Regions from separate parts of the Rhodoferax sp. MLSD5-FHT05B10 genome, predicted to be linked through region 1. Evidence: predicted binding sites of a transcription regulator. Region 1 holds the regulator's gene; the other holds the start of a gene.
What was found. The regulator sigma-54, encoded in region 1, starts transcription at its own class of promoters, with help from an activator protein. The targets are predictions, from matches to a motif close to TGGCANGNAANCTGCTTT.
Positions count from the first base shown of each region.

Region 2: a site for sigma-54 is predicted at 2,230-2,247, ahead of AC1Q5W_RS12540 (ammonium transporter). Genes of this name have one in related genera too.

Region 1 covers NZ_JBXAFT010000004.1:195,630-203,546, reverse strand. Annotated here, with positions in the region: gene AC1Q5W_RS08190 (hypothetical protein) at 1-102, opposite strand, end outside; gene AC1Q5W_RS08185 (tyrosine-protein phosphatase) at 207-959, shown strand; gene AC1Q5W_RS08180 (EAL domain-containing protein) at 978-3,560, opposite strand; gene lptA (lipopolysaccharide transport periplasmic protein LptA) at 3,706-4,326, shown strand; gene lptB (LPS export ABC transporter ATP-binding protein) at 4,323-5,099, shown strand; gene rpoN (RNA polymerase factor sigma-54) at 5,200-6,810, shown strand; gene AC1Q5W_RS08160 (THUMP domain-containing class I SAM-dependent RNA methyltransferase) at 6,807-7,917, shown strand, end outside.
Region 2 covers NZ_JBXAFT010000007.1:61,809-69,725, forward strand. Annotated here, with positions in the region: gene AC1Q5W_RS12530 (creatininase family protein) at 1-478, shown strand, start outside; gene AC1Q5W_RS12535 (hypothetical protein) at 525-869, opposite strand; gene AC1Q5W_RS12540 (ammonium transporter) at 881-2,197, opposite strand; gene AC1Q5W_RS12545 (histidine phosphatase family protein) at 2,321-3,004, opposite strand; gene AC1Q5W_RS12550 (PhzF family phenazine biosynthesis protein) at 3,064-3,999, opposite strand; gene AC1Q5W_RS12555 (aminotransferase-like domain-containing protein) at 3,996-5,201, opposite strand; gene AC1Q5W_RS12560 (DMT family transporter) at 5,198-6,130, opposite strand; gene AC1Q5W_RS12565 (aminotransferase-like domain-containing protein) at 6,298-7,731, shown strand; gene AC1Q5W_RS12570 (HDOD domain-containing protein) at 7,753-7,917, opposite strand, start outside.

The sequences.
Region 1 (7,917 bases):
GATCTTCTGGCCGCGGCCACCGGTTGCCAGGGTCATGCCGGGCAGCGGCTTGGGTGCGGGGGTGGCTTTGCGGTCTGCTTCGGTGACGATTTTGTTGCCCATGAGATTTCTCGGCTTTAGAGTTGAAAACCGTTATTAAGCCATAGGTGAGAACGTCCCCGGCCGGCCGGGTGTACGCGGCGGACGGCGGCCATAATGGAAACCGTATGACCACGACGCTCCCCGACCGCTGCCTGCACCTCACCGGTGCCACCAATTTCCGCGACCTGGGGGGCTATGTGGGTCACGGCGGGCGCGCGGTGCGCTGGCGGCGCTTGTTCCGCTCCGACCACCTGGCGGCGCTCACTCCGCAGGACGTGGCCGCGGTGCAGGCCTTGGGGCTGGTGCGGGTGTGCGATTTCCGGGGCGTGGCCGAGCGCGCGCCGCTGGCCTGCACGGTGCCGGGCGTGGCGGTCCATTCCCTGCCCATTGAACCGACGGTGGTGCAGCGCATGCAGGACTGGGTCGCGTCGGGCCAGGCCCTCACCGCCCACGACACCGTGGGCCTCATGCAGCAGACCTACCGCGCCTTTGTGCACCACAACGCAGCCCGCTTTGCTGCCCTGTTTGCGCAGCTGCTGGACAACGACGCCCCGCTGGTGTTTCACTGCACGGCGGGCAAGGACCGCACCGGCTTTGCCGCGGCGCTGATCCTGCTGGCGCTGGGGGTGCCCCGACCGGTGGTGATGCAGGATTATCTGCTGAGCAACACCCTGTACCCCACCCCGAGGACTTCGGCCCACCAGGCGCCGCAGGACGTGCTGAACGTGGTCTGGAGCGTACGCGAGGCGTTCCTGGAGGCGGCCCTGCAGGCGGTGGATGCCGACTTTGGCGGCGTGTCGCGTTACCTGCAGGATGCGCTGGCGGTGGGGCCGCGGGAGCAGACCCGGTTGGCGCAGCTGTACCTGTCGGCCGCGTAACCCGGCCACCGCGCCGTCTCAGGGGTTGGTCTCGGGCATGTGCCAGTGTGCCAGCGCCGCGGCCGGCCCGGGGCGCGCCAGCAGGTAGCCCTGGTACTGCAGGCAGCCCAGGTGTTCCAGCGTGTCGCGCTGCGCGCGGGTCTCCACACCCTCGGCAATGACGTTGAGTTCCAGGGCCTGGCCCAGGGCGACGATGGTCTTGACGATGGCGGCATCGCCCGGATCGCTCTGCAGGTCCCGCACGAACGACTGATCAATCTTGAGCTTGTCCAGTGGCAGGCGCTTGAGGTAACTCAGGCTGGAGTAGCCGGTGCCGAAGTCGTCCAGCGCAAAGCGCACGCCGCGCGCGCGCAGGGTGCGCATCTTGGCGATCACGCCTTCTACATCGTCCACCAGCTGGCTCTCGGTGAGTTCCAGTTCCAGCCGTTCGGCCGGGGCGCCGGTTTCGTCGAGCACGGCCAGCACGTCGTGCACGAAGTTGGGGTGGCGGAACTGTCGTGCGCTGACGTTGACCGCCAGGTCCAGATGCGCCATGGCGGGCTGGCCGGCCCATGCCTTCAGCTGGATGCAGGCGGTGTGCAGGATCCAGCGGCCCAGCGGCAGGATCAGGCCGCTGGCCTCCGCTGCGGCAATGAAGTGGCCCGGCGCGACCAGGCCGCGGCGCGGGTGTTGCCAGCGCACCAGGGTTTCGGCGCCCAGCAGCTGCCCCTGGCTGTCGACTTGCGGTTGGTAGTGCAGCAGAAACTGCCCTTGCTCCAGCCCCTCGCGCAGTTCGGTTTCCAGCGCCACCCGGGCGGACATCTGGGCCTGCATGTCGGGGTTGAAGAAGCGCAGCACGTTGCGCCCGTCGGTCTTGGCCTGGAACATGGCCAGATCGGCCCGCTTGAGCAGCTCTTCCTGCGTGCTGTGGGGGTCTGAGAACATGGCAATGCCCACACTCACCGTGTTCTGGTAGCGCTGCGTGCCCAGCGGGTAGGGCTCGGCCAGTGTGGTGAGGATTTTCTGCGCCACCGTTTCAGCCTGGCGGGCAGCTTCGTCCACGTTGACGCTCAGGTCCTGCAGCATCACCACAAACTCATCCCCGCCCAGGCGCGCCAGGGTGTCCTGGTCGCGGGTGCAGTCGTGCAGGCGGCGGGCCACCTGCTGCAGCAGCAGATCGCCCATGTCGTGGCCCAGCGTGTCGTTGAGGGTCTTGAAGTTGTCCAGGTCGATGAACAGCAGCGCGCCGTCGTGCGCCGTGCGGTCCCGCGTGGCCAGGGTGTGGCGCATGCGGTCCAGCAGCAGGCGGCGGTTGGGCAGGTGGGTGAGCGGATCGTAGAAGGCCAGCTGGTGGATGGCTTCGCGGTTGCGCTTGAGTTCGGTGATGTCGGTGGAGACGCCGCACAGTGCGTAGATCTCGCCTGTGGAGCGGCGCAGTGGCAGTTTGACCGAGAAGTAGGTGCGGGTGTTCTGGCCGTCCGCGCTGGTGACGACCTCCTCCTCGGCCACCCGCTCGCCCCGCTCCAGCACGTGCAGGTCGTTGCGGCGCAGGCGTTCGGCGGTGGCCACGTCAAAGAGATTGGCGTCACCCTGGCCCAGCACGTCGGTCAGCGGCAGGCCGATGACCGTGCACATCGTGCTGTTGGCGTAGCGGTAGCGCAGCTGCAGGTCCTTGATGTAGATGTGGGACTCGACGCTGTTGAGAATGGTGTTGAGCTTGTCCTCGTTTTCGCGCAGACTGCGGGTCTTCTCGTTGACCTGGCGACGCAGCAGCGCGGCAAAACCCACCACCAGCAACAGCAGGGCCCCGGCGACGGCCGCGCCCCACCAGAACGTGCGCGGCACCAGTGTGCGGGGCGGCTCGCTCCCCCAGCGGCCCAGGATATTGAAGTACACCGAGTCCGGCTTCTCCTTCCAGTCCAGCAGATGGCGGTCCACCGCGGCCAGCAAATCGGCGTTGCGTCCCTTGCCCGTGGCGTAGAACAGGCGGCTGGGCTGGAACATGATGCTGGTTTCCACCAGCTTGTAGTGCGCAGCCTGCAGCTCACCGAACTGGTGGTTGGCCACCACGGCGTCGGCCTCCCGCGCGGCGACCTTGGCAAATCCCTCGGTCAGGTTGGACACCGGCACCCATTGGGCCTCGATGCCAAAGCTGGCGAGCAGGGTGCTGAAGTACTCCTGCTGGACAGAGCCCTGCAGGATGGCTACCCGCCGGTTCTGCAGGTCCAGCACCGACTGGATGGCCGATCCGTCACGCCGGTACAGTTGGGACCAGCTGTGCAGTGCCGGCACCTGGTGGAAGTCAAAGATCTGGGCGCGCTGCTCGCTGAACGCCACGTCGGGCATCAGGTCGATCTGGCCCAGCCGGGTGGCTTCCAGGCAATCCTGCCATTCGCATGCCACCGGCACCAGCGTCCAGTCTTCGCGCTGGGCAATTTCCTGCAGCAGGTCGCCCAGGATGCCGGTGGGCCGGCCGTCGGCTCCAAGGGAAATCTTCGGTTCGTTGGCGTACACGCCCACCCGCACTTCGCGGGCCTGTGCCATGGCGCCGTGCAGCAGGCAGCCCAGCAGCACGCCGCCGATCAGCCGGAGGAGGGGTAGGGGCTGTGGATGCAGGGGCATGGCGCAGAGGGCGGACCCCGGCGCCAGCGCGGGGGCTGGTTCCGGGCGGGGTGCAGGATTGCCTGAAAAATGGAAAGCACCAGTGTAGTGCCCTTCGCGCTCAGTACAATGGGCAACGCTCTATTTGAGCAAGTTTCGTGCCTTTATGAAAAAACCACTCTTCCCTCTGCTTCTGCTGCTGGCCTGCGCCGGGTTCCTGGGGGCGGCCCATGCCGAAAAGGCCGACCGCAACAAGCCCATGAACATCGAGGCCGATGCCCTGCGCTACGACGATGTCAGGCAGGTCAGCATTTTCACGGGCAACGTGGTCATGACCAAGGGCACCATCGTGATCCGTGGCGCCCAGGTTGAAGTGCGCCAGGACCCGGACGGCTACCAGTTCGGTCTGGTGACCGGGACGCCGGGCAAGCAGGCCTTTTTCCGCCAGAAGCGCGAGGCGCTGGACGAGTTCATCGAGGGCGAAGGGGACTCCATCGAGTACGACGGCCATGCCGACACCGTGAAATTCATCAAGAAGGCCCAGTTGCGCCGCTACCGCGGAGCCACCCTGGCCGATGAGGTCAGCGGGGGCCTCATCGTGTACGAGAACCTGACCGACATGTTCAGTGTGGACGGCAACGCCGGCAAGGGCCTGGGCGTCGCGCCCGGCGGGCGTGTGCGGGCCATGCTGATGCCCAAGCCCGAAGGGGCGGCAACGGCGCCCGCGCCAGCCCCGGTGGTGCCCGCCCTGCGCGCGACCACCACGCTGGGAGGGCCGCCGAAGTGAGCGACGCTGTGGACCACGGCCCCGACACATCGGTCGGCCGGCTGGAAGCCCGCCACCTGCAGAAATCCTACGGCAAGCGCCAGGTGGTCAAGGACGTGTCCCTGACCGTGCGCACCGGCGAGGTGGTGGGGCTGCTGGGGCCCAACGGGGCGGGCAAGACCACCTCGTTCTACATGATCGTGGGCCTGCTGCGCGCCAGCGCGGGCGACATTACGATCGACGGCCAGAGCATCGAGCACATGCCCATCCACCGCCGCGCGCGCCTGGGGCTGGGTTACCTGCCGCAGGAGGCGTCCATTTTCCGCAAGCTCAACGTGGAAGACAACGTGCGCGCCGTGCTGGAGCTGCAGCACGACGAGGCCGGCCAGCCGCTGCAGAGCGCGGAGATCGAGCTGCGCCTGACGGCGCTGCTGCAGGACCTGCGCGTGGAACACCTGCGCGAGTCGCCCTCGTTGGCGCTCTCCGGTGGCGAGCGCCGCCGCGTGGAGATTGCCCGTGCCCTGGCGACCCGTCCGCGGTTCATCCTGCTCGACGAGCCGTTTGCCGGCATCGACCCGATTGCCGTGATCGAGATCCAGCGCATCATCAACTTCCTCAAGAGCCGCGGCATTGGCGTGCTCATCACCGACCACAACGTGCGCGAAACGCTGGGCATCTGCGACCACGCCTACATCATCAGTGACGGCACCGTGCTGGCGCAGGGGACTCCGTCCGAGATCGTGGACAACGCCGATGTACGCCGCGTGTACCTCGGTGAACATTTCCGGATGTAGCCATGGTGCCCCCACGCTTGTTACTTCGTGTACTGCGCTGCCCCCCGCGGGGGCCAAGTCCGCTTGGGGCGGCCCGGCGCGGACTTGCCGTGCCCTGGCCATGAAACAGGGGCTGTCCCTTCGCGTCTCCCAACACCTGGCGCTCACGCCGCAGCTGCAGCAGTCCATCCGCCTGCTGCAGCTCTCCACCCTGGAGTTGAGCCAGGAGGTGGAGCAGATGCTGGACGAAAACCCCTTCCTGGAGCGTGCGCAGGAGAGCGCCGAGCGCGAGGACTTCGGCCTGGAGCAGGCCGATACGCCGGTCAGTGCGGGCGACCGCGAGTCGGAGTCTGCTCCTGATTTTGTAGCAAACTACGCAGATTCCACGGTCGCTGTCAGCCAGAATAATGACGAAACCACGCCCCTATCGGCCGATGAGGGGCCGAGCTGGGACGGTGACGGCACTACCGAGATGCAGCCCGATGACGGCGAATGGGGCACCGACGCCAAGGCGCGCGCCAACAACCTGGGCGATGGCGACGAGGCGGACGCCACCGAGCTGGCGCGTTCGCGCGAGTCGCTGCAATCCCACCTGCACCGCCAGGCGCTGAGCCTGCGCCTGAGCGAGGCCGACGCGGGCGCCCTGCGTTTCCTGATCGAGTCCCTGAACGACGACGGCTACCTGGAGGAGTCGCTGCAGGATCTGGCGCACGGCCTGGCCGGCGACGACGTCGAGCAGGCCGACGACCTGGTGCACCACTTCACCGTGGCGCTGGGTCTGCTGCACAGCCTGGAGCCGGCCGGCGTGGGCGCCCGGGACCTGGGCGAGTGCCTGCGCCTGCAGCTGCGCGCCCGGCTGGATGCGACGCAAGCCAGTGGGCAGCCGCAGGAGCGCCAGGCGGTGCTGGCCCTGGCCCTGCGCATCTGCGCCCAGCCCATGGAACTGCTGGCCCGGCGCGACGTCAAGACCCTGGTGCAACGCTGCGGCGGCACCGACGCCCAGACGCGTGAGGCCATTGCCCTGATTGCCCGGCTGGAACCCAAGCCGGGGCGGCGCTTTGTGGACGTGGAACGCAACATCGTGGTGCCCGACGTGCTGGTGGTGCCGGTTGGCAAGACCGGCGCGGGCCTGACGCCCCAATTCCGCGTCCTGCTCAACCCCGACGTCATGCCCAAGCTGCGGGTGCACGACATCTATGCCAGCGTGCTGCGCAACCACCGTGGCGGCAGCGACGCGGCCAGTTATGCCGGCCTGCAGCAACGCCTGCAGGAGGCCCGCTGGTTCATCAAGAACATCCAGCAGCGCTTTGACACCATCCTGCGCGTGAGCACCGCCATCGTCGAACGGCAGAAGAGCTTCTTCACCCACGGCGAGCTGGCCATGCGCCCGCTGGTGTTGCGCGAGATTGCCGATGAGCTGGGCCTGCACGAGTCCACCATCAGCCGCGTCACCACGGCCAAGTACATGGCCACGCCGTTTGGCACCTTCGAGCTCAAGTACTTCTTCGGCTCCGGGCTGGGCACCGAATCCGGCGGCAACGCCTCCAGCACGGCGGTGCGCGCCCTCATCAAGCAGTTCATCAGCGCCGAGAGCCCCAAGAAACCGCTGTCGGACAACCAGATCTCCGACATGCTCAAGGAGCAGGGCATTGAATGCGCCCGGCGCACGGTGGCCAAATACCGCGAGGGGCTCAAGATCGCGCCCGCATCGCTCAGAAAGGCTCTTCAATGAACCAACTCCAGATTTTTCTCCCCTGCGCCGCCGGCGTGGAAGACCTGCTGGCCCACGAGGTGCACCACCTCACCGGCCTGATGGGCCAGGACCTGCTGACCCGCCGCGGCGGCGTCATGGCGCGGGCCTCGTGGCGCGACGCCATGCGCCTGAACCTGCACAGCCGCCTGGCGCAGCGCGTGCTGGTGCAGCTGAGCTACACCGAGTACCGCAACGAGCAGGACCTGTACCGCGCCGCCGCCGACGTGGCGTGGGAGATCTGGTTCACGCCCAAGCAGAGCATCAAGGTAGAAGTCACCGCCCAGCACAGTCCGCTGACCAGCCTGAACTTTGCCGCGCTCAAGATCAAGGACGCGGTGTGTGACCGTTTCCGCGACAAGGCCCACGGTGTGCGCCCCGATGTGAACACCCAGTGGCCCGACGTGCGCATCTACGCCCACCTGACCACCGACACCTGCTCGCTGTACATCGACACCTCGGGCGAGCCGCTGTTCAAGCGTGGCTGGCGCGAGGACAAGGGCGACGCCCCGCTGAAGGAAACCCTGGCTGCCGCCATGATCGCCGCCAGCGGCTGGGCCGATGGCGACGACGACCTGTTGCCCCTGTACGACCCCTGCTGCGGCAGCGGCACCATTGCCATCGAGGCCGCGCAGGTGGCCTGCAACATCGCGCCCGGCAGCCTGCGCCACTTTGCCTTCGAGAAGTATCTGCCGTTCCAGGCACATGTCTGGTCTGCTATCAAAAAAGAAGCTGCTGACGCAGTGGTGAAGCCGGCAGCAGGCCAAAAAGCCCTGATTTACGGCAGTGACGTGTCGCACCGCATGGTGGACTTCGCCCAGCGCAACGCCGAGCGCGCCGGCGTGGCCGACGTGGTGGAGTTCCGCGGCGGCGACGCCCTGCAGCGCATGCCGCCCACGGATGTGCCCGGCGTGCTGCTGCTCAACCCGCCCTATGGCGAGCGCATTGCCGTGGGCGGCATCAGCGGTGCCGCAGCGACACGCTCCGGCGCGGCGCGGCGCAGCCCACAGGGTAGTGACGCGCCGCCGGATTTCGAGGCCCAGTTTGGCGCCCGCGAGCAGGCGGTGACCGAAGACGGGGGCGAGTTTT
Region 2 (7,917 bases), on a different contig from region 1:
CGCCCACGGCGGCCAAGTGGGGGTGATGGACATCGTGGCGCGTGACCTGCGTGCCCGTCTGGGCATGCTGGTGTACAGCGTCAACTGGTTTGGCCTGCCGCTGCTGGGGCCGCAGGGGGACGACGTGAACGCCCTGTTCAGCGCGCACGAACACCGCTTTGGCATCCACGCGGGGGACATCGAAACGTCCATGATGCTGGCGCTGGCGCCCCACCAGGTGGACATGGCGCGGGCGGAAAATTTTGCCTCGACCTCCGAAGACCGGGCCCGGCGTTTCCCTATTCTGGGCAACGGCAAGAGCGCCAAACTGGGTTGGCAAATGCAGGACTACAACCCGGCCGGTGCCGTGGGCAACGCCGCGGTGGCCACGGCCGACAAGGGCCGCGCCGTGCTGGATGCCGCGGGGCGGGCACTGGCGCAACTGCTGGCGGAAATCCACCAGTTGCCCGGGGGCTTGCTAAAGAACGTGCCGCGCTAAATTCCTGGTCTGGAGATTGGCATGCAGCGCGGGTGGCCGGAGCCCGCTAGCGAATACCGCGGACGTAGCGAACCTCGGCAGGGTTGCCCGGATCAGTCTTGGCGGGTGGGCTTGCCGTGTTTGCATCCGTTGAGGGCCTTGCCGTAACGAGGAGTTTTTCTGCCATGGTGGCTGCCGGGAGGGTGGGCGCCATTGCGGCTTCCAGCTTGGCGGCCCATTCGCCCAGGTCCACGTGTCCGTCATGCTTGGCGCTGGCACGTGCGAAGCGAACGATCTCCGCCGCGTACTCGGCATTGCCAGCCATCCACTCGGTGTCGGTTACGCGGCCGGTTTTACGGCGCAACAGCACGTGCAGGTGGGCGGCAATGGCCATTTTTTCGCTGGGCAGCATGGTGCTCTCCTTCAGGTTCCCATTTGCTCGCGATGCTGGGAAATGTCCAGCCCGGTGGCCTCGGAGGCATCATCCACACGCAAGCCGACAATCACTTTGGTCACACCCAGCAGCACGGCGCTCATGGTGGCGCTGTACAGCAGCACTGCGACCACTCCCAGCAGTTGAATGCCCACGTCACCTGTGACGCCCGAGAGGGTTTTGTTGGCCAGCAGCCCGGTCATCAGGGCCCCCACGATGCCACCAATGCCATGCACGCCAAACACATCCAGGGAATCGTCGGCGTTGAGCAGGCGTTTGAGTTCGGTTGCGCCCCAGTAACAGGCCAGGCCAGCCACGGTGCCGATCAGCAAGGCCGAGGCGGGTGTGACGAAGCCGGCCGCTGGTGTGATGGCGACCAACCCCGCAACCAAGCCTGAGCTCAGACCCAGCAGGGACGGGCGCCTGCGCACAATCCACTCACCCAGCATCCAGGCAATGGCGCCTGCTGCCGCGGCAATGTGCGTGACGGCCATGGCCAGCCCCGCGCGGCCATCCGCGGCGACGGCGGACCCGGCGTTGAAGCCAAACCACCCCACCCATAGCAGGCCCGCGCCCGCCATGGTGAGCCCCAGGTTGAACGGTTTGAAGGGCTCCTGGCCATAGCCCTTGCGGGGGCCGAGCACGTAGGCACAGACCAGGCCGGACACGCCAGCGTTGATGTGGACGACTGCGCCGCCGGCAAAATCCAGCACTCCCATTCGGGCCAGCCAGCCACCCGGCTCCCAAACCCAATGGGCCACCGGCGCATACACGGCGATGGACCACATGCCAAGAAACCACAGCATGGCGGAGAAGCGCATGCGCTCGACCAGGGCGCCCACGATCAGTGCGGCCGTGATGACGGCGAACGTGAGCTGGAACATGGCATATACCGACTCCGGCACATTGGGGGCTACGTGGCTCACTGCCACTTTGCCGGCCTCTTTCAGGTAATCCAGTCCGCTGAACCACAGCCGGCTACCGTCACCCAGCCATGCGTTGCCCGGCGTGAAGGCTATGGAGTAGCCCACGGCAAACCACAGCAGGCTGACCAGCGCGGCCGCCGCCACGATGCTGGCCATGGTGTTGAGCACATTCTTCCTGCGCACCATGCCGCCGTAAAACAGCGCGATGCCGGGCAGCGTCATCAACAGCACCAGGGCGGTGCTGGTCATCATCCAGGCGGTGTCTGCGGCATTCAGGCTGTCCTGTGCCACCAGGCCAGGGCGGGTGGACGTCTGTCCCCAGGCGGCCAGACTGAGGCCCAGAGCGCATACCAGGAGCCATTGGGGTCTGATTCGGTGCATCTTGTTCCTTTTATGACTTACATCCAGTCCTAAAAGCACAAGGCGTGCCACCTAGGGGCGGGTCATGCGGTGCCGGTTATTAGGTGCCGGCTCGGGGCGGGATGCGGGCCAGGCCGGTGCGTTTTACGCGTAGGTGATCCAGGACGCGTGTTCGGCGCTGTCCAGGTGCGGCAGCGTGTTGAACGTGATCAGCACGTGGCGCTTGGGGGTGAAGGCGAACTCGGTGATGGCGCTGTTGCGGATGCGCATGTTGAGCTCGATCGTGGTCTCGGGAGCGGTCCCCAGGATGTGACCCACCGCCGTGGAGATGGGGCCGCCGCTGCTGACGAGGAGCACGTTGCCAGTGTGGTGTTTGCGGACATGGTTCAGCGCGCCGGTCACGCCGTGCACGAACTCCGCGTAGCTGGGCATGCCGTGGGGGCTGATGACGCCATTCATCCACTGGGCCAGCCCGTCGCGCAGCATGCGGAAATGCTGCTTGTAGCCCTCGGGGGTGGTGGGTTTTTCCAGCGCATGCGGGCAGATGGCGGCAATCACCGCTTCGCTGCTGTATTCGTTGAGGCCTTCCCAGGTTAGGGGCTCGGGGCTGGTCGGCACGGTGTCGGTGCCCATGCCTTCGCGGATGCCGGCATAGGTCTGGATCTGCCGTTTCAGGGTGCCAGTGAGGACGGCCTCGAAGTTCAGCCCCTTTTGCCTGAAGTACTCACCCAGGCGCACGCTTTGGCGTTGGCCCAGTTCGCTCAGGTTGTCGTAATCGTCGGCTCCGAAAGAAGCCTGCCCGTGGCGCACCAGATAGAGATTTCCCATGGGGGGAATCTACGCGACATCCCCGCCTCGCCCATGTCCTGCCTGCGACAGGCCGGGGTTCACAGGGTGACCTGGCCGTCGATGCAGGTGACCGACTCCCCGCCTACCCAGACCTGGCCGCTGGCGTCGCGCTCAACCCAGACCCGGCCCTCGCGCCCCAGGCAGGTGCCCTGGCTGGCCAGGTAGCGCGCAGGAGCGTGGCCGTCGGCTATCAGCCACTGGGCCAGGCTGGCGTTGAAGCTGCCGGTCACGGGGTCTTCGAGAATGCCGACGGGCGCGGCAAAGGCGCGCACTTCCACGGTGGGTTCGGGTGTTGCCTCGCCAGGTTCTGCGGCGTGCTCGCCAAAGGCGCGGGCTTCCCGGTTGGATCGCGCTATTAAAACAGGAGCGCCCTGCGCAGTTTCCACGGCTGCTACGCCCACTTTCAGCCCCAAATTCTTGAGCTCCAAGTGGTCGGGTGTGAGTTGTAGCACGGTCTGCACGCTGTCGAGCAGCAGGCCTAGCCAGACCGGCCCGTTGTCCAGCATCTGGGCCGCCACGATGTGGTGGGCCTTCAGCCCCAGCGCGGCGGCCACCTTGGCCAGCAGCATGGGGCTGGGCGCGCTGCGCGTGAGCGGCGGCGCGGCGAAGGCCAGCCGGGGCCCCTCCCGGCGAATGGCCACGAGCCCGACCTGGCACTCCTGCACGATGTGCTGTGCCGCACGGGGCTGGCCGCCGGCCTGCAGCCAGGCGTGGCAGCTGCCCAGTGTGGGATGGCCGGCAAAGGGCAACTCGTTGCCGGGGGTGAAGATGCGCACGCGGTAGTCGGCGCCGCCCTGGCGCCCGGCCTCGGTGGGCGGCAGCAGGAAGGTGGTTTCCGACAGGTTGGTCCACTGGGCGAAGCGCTGCATGGCCGCATCGCTCAGGCCCGTGCCGTCCAGCACCACGGCCAGCGGATTGCCCAGGTAGGGCTGGGCGGTAAAGACGTCGACTTGCTTGAAAGGCCGGGGCATCAGGACCCCCCTTGGTGTTCGCGGATGGTTGCCGCCAGCGCGGCCACCCCGCGGCGGATTTCTTCCACACTGGGCGTGACAAAGGACAGGCGCACGGTGCGCGGGTCGGCGTGGTCGGCGTAGAAGGCAGCACCGGGCACGAAGGCCACGCCCTTGTCCACTGCGTGGGGCAGCAGGTCGACGGCGTTCATGCCCTCGGGCAGCCGGGCCCACAGGAACATGCCCCCGTCGGGCGTGTTCCAGCTCACGCCGGCGGGCATGTCCTGCGCCAGGGCCTGCAGCATGGCGTCGCGCTGGGTCTTGTACAGCGCGCGGATGGTGGGCACGTGGCGGTCCAGGAAACCGTCCTTCATCACTTCGGCCACCAGGCGCTGGTTGAAGCCGGGGCTGTGCAGGTCGGCCGCCTGCTTGGCCTGCAGCAGCTTGGGGTACATGGCCTTGGGCGCCACGATGAAGCCCAGGCGCAGACCCGGTGCCAGCACCTTGGAAAACGATCCCAGGTAGATGCAGCCCTCGGGGTTGCGGGCGGTCAGCGGCAGCGCGGGCGCGTTGTCAAACCACAGGTCGCCATAGGGGTTGTCTTCGATCAGGGGCAAGCCCAGCTCGGCGGCCTTGGCCACCAGCGCGGCGCGGCGCGCCTCGGTCATGGTGCGGCCGGTGGGGTTCTGGAAGTTGGGCAGCACGTAGAGGAAGCGGGCCTTGCGGGCACCGGTGCCCACCTTGTCCGCCAGGTCCGCGATGTCCACGCCGGCGTCATCGCTGGCCACGCTCTCCACTGTGGGTTCCATGGGAGTGAAGGCCTGCAGCGCGCCCAGGTAGGTGGGGGTTTCCACCAGAATGCGGCTGCCTTCGTCGATGAGGATCTTGGCCACCAGGTCCAGGCCCTGCTGCGAGCCGGTGGTGATGAGCACCTGCGCCGGGTCGACCGACCAGGGCAACATGGCGGCCACCAACTCGCGCAGCGGGCCGTAGCCTTCGCTGGCGGCGTATTGCAGGGCGCCCTGTGGGTCGTCGCGCAGCACCTGGGCGCAGGCCGCTTCGAATTCGGCCACCGGGAAGGTCCGCGGCGAGGGCAGGCCACCGGCGAAACTGATGATGCCGGGCTTCTCCGTGACCTTGAGGATTTCACGGATGACGGAGGGGTTCATGCGCTCGGCACGGCGGGCCATGGTCCAGGGGGTTTGGGGCAGATCGTTGGGTTTCATGGGGCATCTCCAGAGCGAATAGGGGGTGTGCGAACGGGCATTTTCTTGCCCACGAACACGGTGGCAATCACGGCCAGGCTAAAGCCGATTGTCACCGCGTCCAGGCGCTCCCCCAAAAGGGGAACCGCAAACAGCATGGACAGAAAGGGTTGTACCAGCTGCACCTGGCTGACGCGCACCGTGCCGCCCAGTGCCAAGCCCCGGTACCAGGCAAAAAAACCCAGCCACATGGAAAAGACCGCCAGGTAGGCCAAGCCCCACCAGGCGGCCGGCTTGAGCGGTGCGGCGGGCCAATTGGCCAGGGACAGGGGCAGCGTCAGGGGGAGCGAGAGCACCAGCGCCCAGCAGATCACGTGTTCCGCCCGCATGTGGTGCGACAGGCGGGCGCCATAGCCGTAGCCCACGGCCGCGCACAGCATGGCGGCCAGCAACAGCAGGTCGGCCCCCTGCAGGGTCGGGCCGCCCGCTGCGCCGTCGCCGTGCAGCATGGCAAACGCCACCACCAGGGCGCTGCCCAGCGCGGCGCACAGCCAGAAGCCGGCGGAGGGCCGCTGGCGGTGCAGCAAGGCGCCCACGGCCGCCGTGGCCAGGGGCAGCACGCCCACGATCACGCTGGCATGCATGGCCGCCACGTGGCGCATGGCCACCGAGGTGAACAGCGGAAAGCCAAACACCACGCCGCCGGCGGTGACGGCCAGCGGCCACCAGTCGGCGCGCCGGGGCAGGCGCGCGCCGGTCGCCAGCAAAAACACGGCGGACAGCGCGCCGGCCACCACCGCCCGTCCGCACGCGATGAAGAAGCCCGACATCTGGGGGGCTTCGGGCGTGCCGGCGGCCAGGCGTGTCATGGGCAGGGTGACCGCAAAAATCACGATGCCCAGCAAACCCAGCCACAGGCCCTTGGTGAGGTTGTGCGTGCGGTGTGTCATCGGATGGGCCGGGGGGCGCCAGAGGCCTCCCCTGTCCGCAAAAGGGTGAATGCTTGCCAGTTCATGCCACAGACTTTATAGTCGAAACCAGCACACTACCAATACACTTATGGCAGGCAAATATTCATCTGTGTGGTTGGTTGTGGCAATACAGGCAGACGCACACCATGCTGATCAAAACCCCCTCGCAATCCCTGACGGAACAGCTGTGCAACCGCTTTGCCGAGCGCATTCGCACCCGCTTGCTGGCCCCCGGGGCACGCTTGCCCTCGGTGCGCCTGTGCGCGCAGCAGCAGGGCGTGAGCCCGTCCACCGTGGTGGCCGCCTATGACCAGCTGCTGGCCCAGGGCCTGATCGAGGCACGCCGGAATCGCGGTTTTTATGTGCGGGAAATGGTTTTGTCGCCCGAATCCATTGCGCAGACAGCTACGAATTCGATAGCAAACCCGGTTGCCGCCGAGGGTTTCCAGGCCTCGCATGTGCCGGTGAATGCCACGGCGCTGATCCGCGGCATGTTCCATGGCAGTTCCGACCAGCCACAGCCCGGCATGGGCGTGTTCCCGGCAGACTGGCTGGAGACCGGCTTCATGTCCACGGCCGTGCGCAAGGCCAGCAGCCACCAGGCCCTGCAGTCGTACTCGCTGAATTACGGCGAACCGGCGGGTGACCGCGGCCTGCGCCAGTCGCTGTCACAGAAATTGGCGGCGCTCAACATACCGGCGTCGCCGGCGCAGATCATCACCACGGTGGGCGCCACCCATGCGCTGGACATCGTGAGCCGCACCCTGCTGCGCCCGGGGGATTACGTGATGGTGGAAGAGCCTGGCTGGGCCATCGAGTTTGCGCGGTTGACGGCGCTGGGCATGCGCATCCTGCCGGTGCCCCGGCGCGCTGACGGCCCCGACCTGGAGGTGATGGCGCGCTACTGTGCCCTGCACAGCCCGAAGCTGTTCGTGAGCGTGAGCGTGCTCCACAACCCCACCGGCTTCTGCCTGACGCCGGGCAGCGCGCACCGCGTGCTGCAGCTGGCCAACACGCACAACTTCCACATTGTCGAAGACGACACCTACAGCCACCTGGCGCCCGACCACGCCACCCGCCTGTGCGCGCTGGATGGCCTGCAGCGCACGATCTATGTGAGCGGCTTTGCCAAGATTCTGGCGCCGGGCTGGCGCGTCGGCTACCTGGCTGCGCCGCCGGCGCTGGTGGAGTCCCTGCTCGACACCAAGCTGCTGGCCACCTTGACCACCCCTGCGCTGCTGGAAAAAGCCCTGGCCTGGTGCATTGACCAGGGGCAGTTGCGCCGCCATGCCGCACGCATCCGCGCCCGGCTGGACCAGGCGCGCACCCGCAGCGCGAAGCTGGCCCTGGCGCAGGGCTGCACTTTTGCCGCGCCGCCAGCGGGGCTGTTTGGCTGGGTAGACACGGGAGTGGACACCGATGCTCTGGCGCAGCGCATGCTCGACGAGGGCTATCTGCTGGCTCCCGGTGGCCTGTTCCACGCCGAGCGCCAACCCAGCACGCTGATGCGCATCAACTTCACCTCCACGCAGGACGCGCAGTTCTGGGACGCGTTCGGCCGCCTGCGCGCCGAGCAGTAGCGCCGCTTCCCGCGTGGGGGGTCAGATGCCCGCCAGCGTGCGCAGCAAGGCGCGGTTGACTTCGTCGGCCGGCAGGGCATGGGCCTGGCAGACGTCGCGGATCATGCGGGTATTGGACGATTCCAGCGCGCAGGCGACCTCCAGCCAGGGCGCGTAGGGGCCGGACTGGCCGACCACCGCCGAGGC